DNA from 4 places in the uncultured Alteromonas sp. genome. Region 2 is predicted to be linked to each of the others. Evidence: predicted binding sites of a transcription regulator. Region 2 holds the regulator's gene; each other region holds the start of a gene.
The links. The regulator FNR, encoded in region 2, switches genes on or off when oxygen is low (the NO sensors DNR and NnrR bind a similar motif). The targets are predictions, from matches to a motif close to TTGATCTAGATCAA.
Positions count from the first base shown of each region.

Region 1 (2,206 bases), on a different contig from region 2:
ATTTGCAAAGGGATCAGCACCGCTGCGGTATAGGTGGCGGTTTTAAGGGCAAGTTTTGGCGCTAGCTTGTCATCACCTTTCAGCATACGGTAGGCCGACAAACCGGCAATTAAGAAACTGGCCGTCAAACCCGAAGCTAGCATCATGTGTACAAAGCGATACGGGAACGAAGGATTAAAAATAATTTCGCTCCAATTTACCGCATACACAACGCCATCTATAACTTCATGCCCCTGAGGCGTTTGCATCCAGCTGTTAAGCGCCAAAATCCAAAAGGCTGACATGGTAGTGCCCACTGCCACAATCAATGTTGAAAGGGTGTGTAACCAATTAGGGACTCGGCGAATACCAAACAGCATAATACCAAGGAAGGTGGCTTCTAAGAAAAACGCAGTAAGGACTTCGTAGCCCAATAGGGGGCCTGCCACATTACCCACCCGCTCCATGAAGCCGGGCCAGTTGGTACCAAATTGGAAAGACATGGTCACGCCACTTACTACACCAAGTGCAAAGCTTAGTGCGAATACGCGCACCCAGAAGCGGTACATACGCATCCAAACAGGGTGGCCGGTTACATTTGAGCGAAATTTGAAGTAGAAAAGGAACCATCCCATTGCCATGGTGATAGTAGGAAACAGAATATGAAAACTAATATTTAATGCAAATTGTAAACGAGACAGCAAAAACGCATCCACAGATAGTCTCCTTAATTAACGGAATTTTTTCCCGGAAGAATTTTGTCTTTCAGTTCTAACATACGGCCAACACCCGAGCCGAGTTTCATCAAGGTGTTAAGTTTATCGGGGCCTAGGTTTTGAAGCTCTTGTGACCATGCCGTTACCGACTCTAATAAGTCATGAATTTCATTCAGCTTATCTTGTGCGTTGGCTTCAGTTTTGTTGGCGGGCGTATCGAGTAATAAATCTCGCAATAAACTCATGGTAGGGTCTATTTCGCGTTTGCGGCGCTCTTCGAATACGCGGTTTGCTAGGGTCCAAATGTCACCGCCTGCAATAAAGAACTCTTTTCGTTCGCCAGGGACAAGGTGCTGTTTTACCAAGCGCCACGACTGAAGCTCCTTTAATCCCATGCTGGTGTTGCCGCGAGATATATTTAGCGCGTCGGCGATTTCTTGCGCTGAGATGGGTTCATCAGCAAGTACAATCAGCGCCAAAATTTGGCCCACAGTACGGTTAAAGCCCCAACGACTGCCCATTTCGCCGAAATGCATAACCGCGGAAGTAATAAGTGGTGTCATTTTCATGTCTATACCTGCTGAACTTTCAGAAATTACTGAAAGTTTATGCCGAAGTTTGATTGAGATCAACAAGTATCAGATGAAAATTATGTTAGGAGGAACTCGAAAACGACATAAATGGGCATGGTGAATCTTATGTTCGTTGATAAGTTGTCTCGTGACGTTTCGATTTATTGTTAAGTTTAAAAGATAGGTGCTATAAACAATATAGAATTAAACAGGAAACGCGATGTTGAGGTTTATTACTTTTAACACGCTAAAAATTAGGGATAAATTGTGAAAATATTTTCTGCGCTATTATGCGTGTTATTGATCGTGTCCAGCAGCTTCTCTTTTGCCAATGGTAACAGCAAAGAAGTTAAAGCCGCCAAAATAATAAAAAATGCTAATAAAGTGGAAGAGACCTTTACCTCGCGCGGAGGCATGGAAGGTTGGACAAGAGTTTCATTTATAATAGACAAAGACGGCACAACGAAAGATATCGTTGTTTTTGATTATTCAGGCAAAGACAGATATGTCAAAAAAGTCACTAAATACATAAGAAACCTTCAATATTCTCCTGCGCTCGTTAACAATAAGCCAGTAGCAAGTGCTCAAACTCTGTTTGTTAAACACACATACTCAGAGGCTGGCCATAGCGAAGGTAGCGTGACGCCTGCCTTTGCAAAAGAATACCAAGCTACCATAGATGCGCTTTCTAGCCCTACCGCAGATATGCTTAACATAAAAAAATCCATAGACAATTTGGTAGAAGACCATACTAAAAATTTAAACGAACATGCTTTGGCTGCGTGGTTAAAGTCTATCTATTATTATAAAAATGAAAATTTTTTAGAATATATGCGCCAATCCCAAATTACAGTAGATTTATACGAACACTTGCCTATAGCAATATTGGCTAAGTCGACGGTGAATCTTTTTCAGTCACAGCTTTATTTCGGCAATTTT
Region 1 covers NZ_CAXBMP010000013.1:99,363-101,568, forward strand. The annotation lists gene AAC006_RS11885 (cytochrome ubiquinol oxidase subunit I) at 1-695, opposite strand, end outside; gene AAC006_RS11890 (GbsR/MarR family transcriptional regulator) at 707-1,264, opposite strand; gene AAC006_RS11895 (energy transducer TonB) at 1,535-2,206, shown strand, end outside.
Region 1: the regulator FNR is predicted to act here: its motif matches at 1,314-1,327, upstream of AAC006_RS11890 (GbsR/MarR family transcriptional regulator).

Region 2 (2,206 bases):
GCGCTATTACAGGCGCTGTCGGCCAAATGGCCACCGAGTTTGTGCCTATTGCTAAACCCGTTTTATCTTTGATTAGTGGCGTTATGCTGCTGCTATTAGCGTGTTATTTGGGAAAGTGGTGGCAAGGCTTGAATTATATTGAAGCTATGGGACGCGGCTTATTTAAAGCTATTCAGCCAATATCTAAACGATTTCTTCCATTCAAAAGCCCGGTTTATGCACTACCCTATGGTTTTATATGGGGCTGGCTACCCTGCGGGTTGGTCTATTCCACGTTAACGTGGTCATTAGCATCGGGGTCGGCCGTTGACGGCGCTGCCATCATGTTATTTTTTGGGTTAGGTACTCTGCCCACTTTGTTAGCTGCAAGCGCAGGTAGCCAGTACCTAATAGCTGGTTTTAGGCACCCCGTGGTAAGACAATGCTTTTCCGTAATAGTGGCTATTTACGCTCTCTTTTTAATTTATGCAGCAATTTCATAAACAAAAGAGTAAGATTAATATTAAGTCGACCCTATTTATAGTTTGAACCTATGAGCAAAGGAAGCCAATTCTCAATTCATTGTCAAAATTGCAGTTTCAGCCACTTGTGTTTGCCCGTTGCGCTAAACAAGACTGAGATTGAATCTTTAGATGATATTATTGAGCGAAAGAAACCCCTTCACAAGAGTGATTTGCTGGTAAAGTCGGGAGATAAATTCAACTCTCTTTACGCAGTACGCACGGGCTCTTTTAAGTCTTTCGTCACCAATTCAGATGGTGAAGAGCAGATTACAGGTTTTCACTTCCCTGGCGATATTATCGGCTTCGATGCCTTACGGGAAAATAAGCACCAAAGTTATGCTCAGGCATTAGAAACCGCCATGGTGTGCGAATTACCGTATGAAACGCTTGATGAAATGTCGGTTCAATTTCCTAAGTTAAGACATCAAATAATGAGTTTTATGAGTGCGGAAATTAAACAAGATCATGATCTCATGATGTTGCTTAATAAACGCTCAGCGGAAGAACGTCTATTGTATTTCCTCTCTCAGCTTTCTCAACGTTTCGAAGAACGTGGATTTTCAAATAAAGAATTTCACCTAACCATGACTCGAAATGAAATTGGGAACTATCTTGGTCTAACTATTGAGACCATTAGCCGCCTGTTAAGCCGTTTTCAAAAAGAAAATATTATCCAAGTGGACGGTAAACTCATCACTATTTTAGATTTTGATGAGATGTCACAACGTTTAACGTCTGTGGTTGCACCTAATATCGCCTGTAATAGCTAATCTTCAAAGCTTTTGATCTAAAACAAGTTACGTAATAGCAAATAGGTATTACACTTAAATTGTAGCAACCAAAATTCTGACTATGTTTGGAGGGGTTATGATTAAGTATGAGCGTATTTTAGCGGTTATTGAAGCCGATAGAGAAACCCAACCTGCGCTTAGCCGTGCATATGAACTTGCCAAAAAGACAGGTGCCTCTGTCACCGCCATGCTGGTGGTTTACGACTTATCTTACGATATGACAACCATGCTTAGCCCTGATGATCGTGAAGCCATGCGTGATGCGGTCACTAAAGAACATGCTGGATGGTTGAAAAAAACTTTAGACGACTTAGGTTTTTCTAAAACAGATATAGTTGTGGAATGGAACAACCGTGCCTTTGAAGCTGTGGTGCATTATGTCATCGACAACAGTATAGATTTAGTGGTAAAAGCAACTAAGCGCCATGACGATTTAGCTTCTGTTATTTTTACTCCTACAGACTGGCATCTACTTAGAAAATGTCCCTCCCCCGTATTATTGGTTAAAGATCATGAATGGCCTGAAAATGGTGAAATTATTGCCGCGGTAAATGTAGGCAGTGAAGACGACGAGCATGCCTTACTTAACGACAAAATCACGGTGATTGCTAACGATTATGCCGCGCTGCTCAGCGGTAACGTAAATTTGGTAAACAGCTACCCAGCTACGCCGCTAAATATTGCTATTGAAGTTCCTGAGTTTGACCCAGACACATACAACAACGCGGTAAAGCATCATCACGAACTTGAGATGAACACACACAGCGAGAAGTATGCTATCGATAGTAAGCGCTGTTATGTGAAGGAAGGCCTTCCTGAAAAAGTCATTCCAAAGATAGCCAAAGATATAGACGCTGAACTTGTTATCATAGGTACGGTTGGCAGAATAGGTATTTCTGCGGCTCTCATAGG
Region 2 covers NZ_CAXBMP010000012.1:103,226-105,431, forward strand. The annotation lists gene AAC006_RS11310 (sulfite exporter TauE/SafE family protein) at 1-482, shown strand, start outside; gene fnr (fumarate/nitrate reduction transcriptional regulator Fnr) at 533-1,273, shown strand; gene uspE (universal stress protein UspE) at 1,371-2,206, shown strand, end outside.

Region 3 (2,206 bases), on a different contig from region 2:
AACGCATAGCGCATTTCTGTGAGTGGCTTACAGAAAAAATGGCAAACCATGAAGCACTACAAACGTAAAAACAGGTTAAAACCGCGTTAGCCGACGGTGAAGATATTCATTTTCTTCCGTCAGCTTTTCTTTTTGTTTCAGTAACTCAACAATCATCGCTACCGCTACCCAATCCAACTCTAATTGAGAATATAGCGTTATGGCTTTTTTGACCCAACGAACACTGCTGGTATCGAACATCCAGTCGTTCTTATCGTCGCCAGAAACAGGTTCAGCTATCCCGTAATCAATAACTTCAACTATCAATTCTTGGTTTAACCGTTCAACTTGGCAAAGTTCTTCGAATGATATTACTAGCAGCGTATCAACCATTTTCTTTACTCCATTGTGAGCGAGGGTCGTCGTGTTTTAATTCCGCTAGTTGTTGCCATAATACGTTGTCTTCATCACTGGATGTGTTTGGTATAACGATTTTTAAAACTGCAATCATATCGCCAACGCCGGTTTTCATTTTAAGCCCTTTACCCTTAACCCGTAATTTTTGGCCTGTTTGACTATTTGGCTTGATATTTAAACTAATTTTGCCGGTCAACGTTGGCACTTCAACCTTGCATCCCAGTGCTGCTTCCCACGGTAAAACAGGTACAGTTAGAACAAGGTTATGCCCTTCAACATCAAACAATGGGTGCGGTACTAAACGTATGTGTAAATAGAGATCGCCATCTCTACCTTGCCCCTGCCCTTTGCCACCCTGGCCTTTAAGCCTAATCCGCTCTGAGTCAACCACGCCGACTGGTATTTTAACTTTAAGGGTTTTATTGACGTGTTTTATCTGGCCGTTTTCTAGTGATGGTACCGAAAACTGAATTGTTTTTGGCGCTTCTGAAAACAAATCTTCAAGGAATACTGGCACTTCAATCTCAGCATCTTGGCCGTGATTGCTAAACCCTGAAAAATCATCTGCTTGATGACTACGCGGCCCCTGATTAAAACCACCGCCAAATACGGAATTAAAAAAGTCTGAAAAGTCCCCGCCAGTGTGAGCACCATTGAAATCATTATTGCTCTGCCAGCCTGGTGGCGGTTGAAAATTATCGTGTGAAGTAGCACCATATTTTTTCAATTCGTCATATTCAGCTCTGCGCTGCGGATCTTTAAGCACCTCATAAGCTTCAACTAATTCTTTAAATTCTTCATCGGAATTACTGTCAGGCTGCATATCTGGGTGCAGCTTTAGGGCAAGCTTACGATAGGCTTTTTTTATTTCCTTTAAATCAGCATCTTCTTTAACACCAAGGATCTGATAATAATCTTTAAATTCCATTCAATGATGCTCAGCGTAGTGACTATAAAGTACTTAATATAGCGGATGCCGATAAAGTATCGTTTGATATTGATCAAATATCGTCAGGACTGCAAAAAACGGGGAAGGTTATGATTAACGTTGTATAGGAAGTTTGGCTTCAATTTAGGCTAAAAATGAAGGGGGCTAATGCAATGTGACCCGCACAAAAAACGCAAACCTGATTTAATCATCAGGCCCTTCTACAGTAAAGACCAGGTGTCTTCGCATATCTTTTAGAATAACCCCTTTTTTCACCATGGCGGCGCTTAATCGCTTTCGCCATTTTAATAATTCCGGTTCCGCGGCGGCTAAGGATTGTTCATCTTCAAACTGAAAGCGCAGTAATAAAGAACTTGGGAACATCTCGTATTTCATATCAAACCAGCACTGCACCATGCCAGGAATTTCAGCGCGCCCTTGCTCTTCAAGCATGTTCGCGACATCAAGGACAAGTGCTTGTTGTTTAATTTGCACTTTAGAAAGTTTTTTCATCGATAGGGTCCATCTTAGGGGCTAACGTTCGCAGACGCTAAACTTAAACGAAAACCTAGATAAATACCAAGAAAGCAGAGCTAATCAACAAAAAACTTAAAGCAAAAAGTTCACTATAGAATAGTTTTAACACGCCTTTTAGTTGCGCAAACAATAGCTAAACCCAATATCTTACAAACTCACCGAAACAACCTAACCAACTGAATTAAATACACTTACCCATCCCGTAAGTCTCACTTCATGACGTATTTTTAAACCGTTAAGTTTCCGTAAGTTCTTTTTCGTAGGATCCGGCAATACTCACTCCAACACCAATCGCTCTATAGATGCAGATTGCTGTCGCTTCACGATGGATTGGTAATTTCCCCC
Region 3 covers NZ_CAXBMP010000015.1:20,528-22,733, reverse strand. The annotation lists gene AAC006_RS12580 (LysR substrate-binding domain-containing protein) at 1-68, shown strand, start outside; gene AAC006_RS12575 (chaperone modulator CbpM) at 76-372, opposite strand; gene AAC006_RS12570 (DnaJ C-terminal domain-containing protein) at 365-1,324, opposite strand; gene AAC006_RS12565 (hypothetical protein) at 1,529-1,837, opposite strand.
Region 3: the regulator FNR is predicted to act here: its motif matches at 1,388-1,401, upstream of AAC006_RS12570 (DnaJ C-terminal domain-containing protein).

Region 4 (2,206 bases), on a different contig from region 2:
GTAATAAGAGTAATTAGTCACGAGCTCAATAATTCCTTGGGGCCTATTTCTAGCCTATTACATAGCGGCCAAATTGTAGGCCAACAAAATGGTGATGCCCGTCTGGTGCGTGTGTTCCATACTATTGAAGAACGTATCGCCCACTTAAACCAATTTGTTCAAGGGTATGGAAGATTTGCAAAATTGCCTCCACCAGTTTTAGCAACAATTGATTGGGATAAAATAACGGCGCAACTCAGCAATCAATGTGACTTTAAGTTAACCATGCAAGAGGCTGTTGAGGTGAAAGCCGATGCAGTCCAATTAGAGCAGCTATTAATTAACTTACTTAAAAATGCCCATGAGTCGGGAGGCGACCCACAGGATGTGGAGCTCGTCATTAAACAAACGGCTTCTCAAGTTATTATTGAAGTACTCGATAGCGGAAAAGGCATGACGGATAGCGTGATGACGAATGCGCTGGTTCCTTTTTATTCCACTAAAGCTAATGGGAGTGGATTAGGGTTAGCGCTATGCCGAGAAATAACGGATGCGCATAATGGCCACTTAGTAATTCAAAACCGAAAAAATAAGGGGTTATGTGTGCGTTTTATTATTGATAAAACCACAAAGTAGCAGGCAAAAAAATAGGGGAACAGACGGGCGTCTGTTCCCCTTACGACGCTAAGCCAAGACCGTTTTTAACCTACGTCGAACAGGCATGTACAATGTATTGCAAATGAGAATGATTTGCAATGGCATTCTAGATTATTTTTAATTTTTTTATACATTGATCTCGATCAACTTCTCTACATCCCTTCTATTTACCGTATTTCAGACTTGATCCAGATCACAAACCTTCGCCAAGAAATCGCTATCATTACCTTATTAACCCTGTGAGGAGAAACACTATGTTACTAAGTATGATTTCAGATCCCGTTGTATGGGGCTCGCTTTTAGGTATTGGTATTATTATTGGAATGGGCGTGTTTTATACCTACCTATTTATGCACAACAGCGCAGAACTTGATAAGTAAAAATTGTTTTGCCTGTATGTCGCGGCGTTTGACATGAATTAGGTAAATGATAGGTCAAGAACTCAGTAACGATAACTACGTTCACTATCGCTTATATTCTGGCGTGGGCACATCTAGCAACACAAGCAATGCCGCTTGTCCGCCGTATTCAAGTGGCGCTTGATGGAAAGCATTCACGTGTGGATGCTGTATTAAGTAGTGGGGGAGTGCATTTTTTAAAACGCCCTGTCCAAACCCGTGCATAATAGAAACACAATCTACCGACTCTTTTCGGGCGGTATAAATTAATGAGGCTATTTCTGTTTTTGCCATTTCTCGGGTCATACCGTGCAAATCCAGCAGAAACTCAGGGGAATAGTCTCCTCGTCTAAGCTGTTTTAGTACATGCGTTGGCACGCCTTCTCGGCAATACCGCATGGGGCCTTCTTGCGGAAGTACGGCTTGGTACATATCGGAAAAACTAAAACTCGCCGCTACCTGCTTACTGCCTTTTAGGTCTTTAACCCCTGCTAATTGCTTTTTCTTTTCAAGGGCGACTTTCTTATTCGGAACAATCTTGTCCTGCTCCATGGGCTTTACACCTTGCACAGCATCAGCAAATGAGAAGGTATCTTCAATCACTTTTGGCTTCTCAATGCCTTTTTTCATGGCTTTTAGTTCTTTTTTAAATGCTTTCATTATGAACCGATATGCAAATTAACGTGGGCGCAGGCGTTATCTTTGGGTATGATACCAGCTTTCATATTCCTGATGTACCCAAGCTCTTATGACCGACAAGTTTTACTTAGAAGAAGCCATCGAAGATTTACACAGCATACTTGATATGATTCGGTGGGCTACCAGTCGATTTAACGACGCCGCCCTCTATTTTGGTCATGGTACCGATAACGCTTGGGATGAAGCATTAAGCCTTACCATGCAAGCGCTACACTTGCCGCATTCGTTATCTGAGCATGTTGGCGACAGCATGTTGTCATCAAGACTCACAAAAAGTGAGCGCGAAAAAATTGCTGAGCTTGTTTTAAAACGAGTTCAAACCCGTATGCCTCTGCCTTACATTACCAACGAAGCTTGGTTTTGCGGCATGCCATTTTACGTTGATGAGCGCGTGCTTATCCCTCGATCTCCGTTTGCAGAACTGATTCAAAATAATTTTGAGCCCTTCGTTAAAGAAGCACCGTCGCATATTT
Region 4 covers NZ_CAXBMP010000002.1:39,842-42,047, reverse strand. The annotation lists gene AAC006_RS01905 (HAMP domain-containing sensor histidine kinase) at 1-615, shown strand, start outside; gene AAC006_RS01900 (DUF3149 domain-containing protein) at 891-1,016, shown strand; gene smrB (endonuclease SmrB) at 1,101-1,694, opposite strand; gene prmB (50S ribosomal protein L3 N(5)-glutamine methyltransferase) at 1,783-2,206, shown strand, end outside.
Region 4: the regulator FNR is predicted to act here: its motif matches at 770-783, upstream of AAC006_RS01900 (DUF3149 domain-containing protein).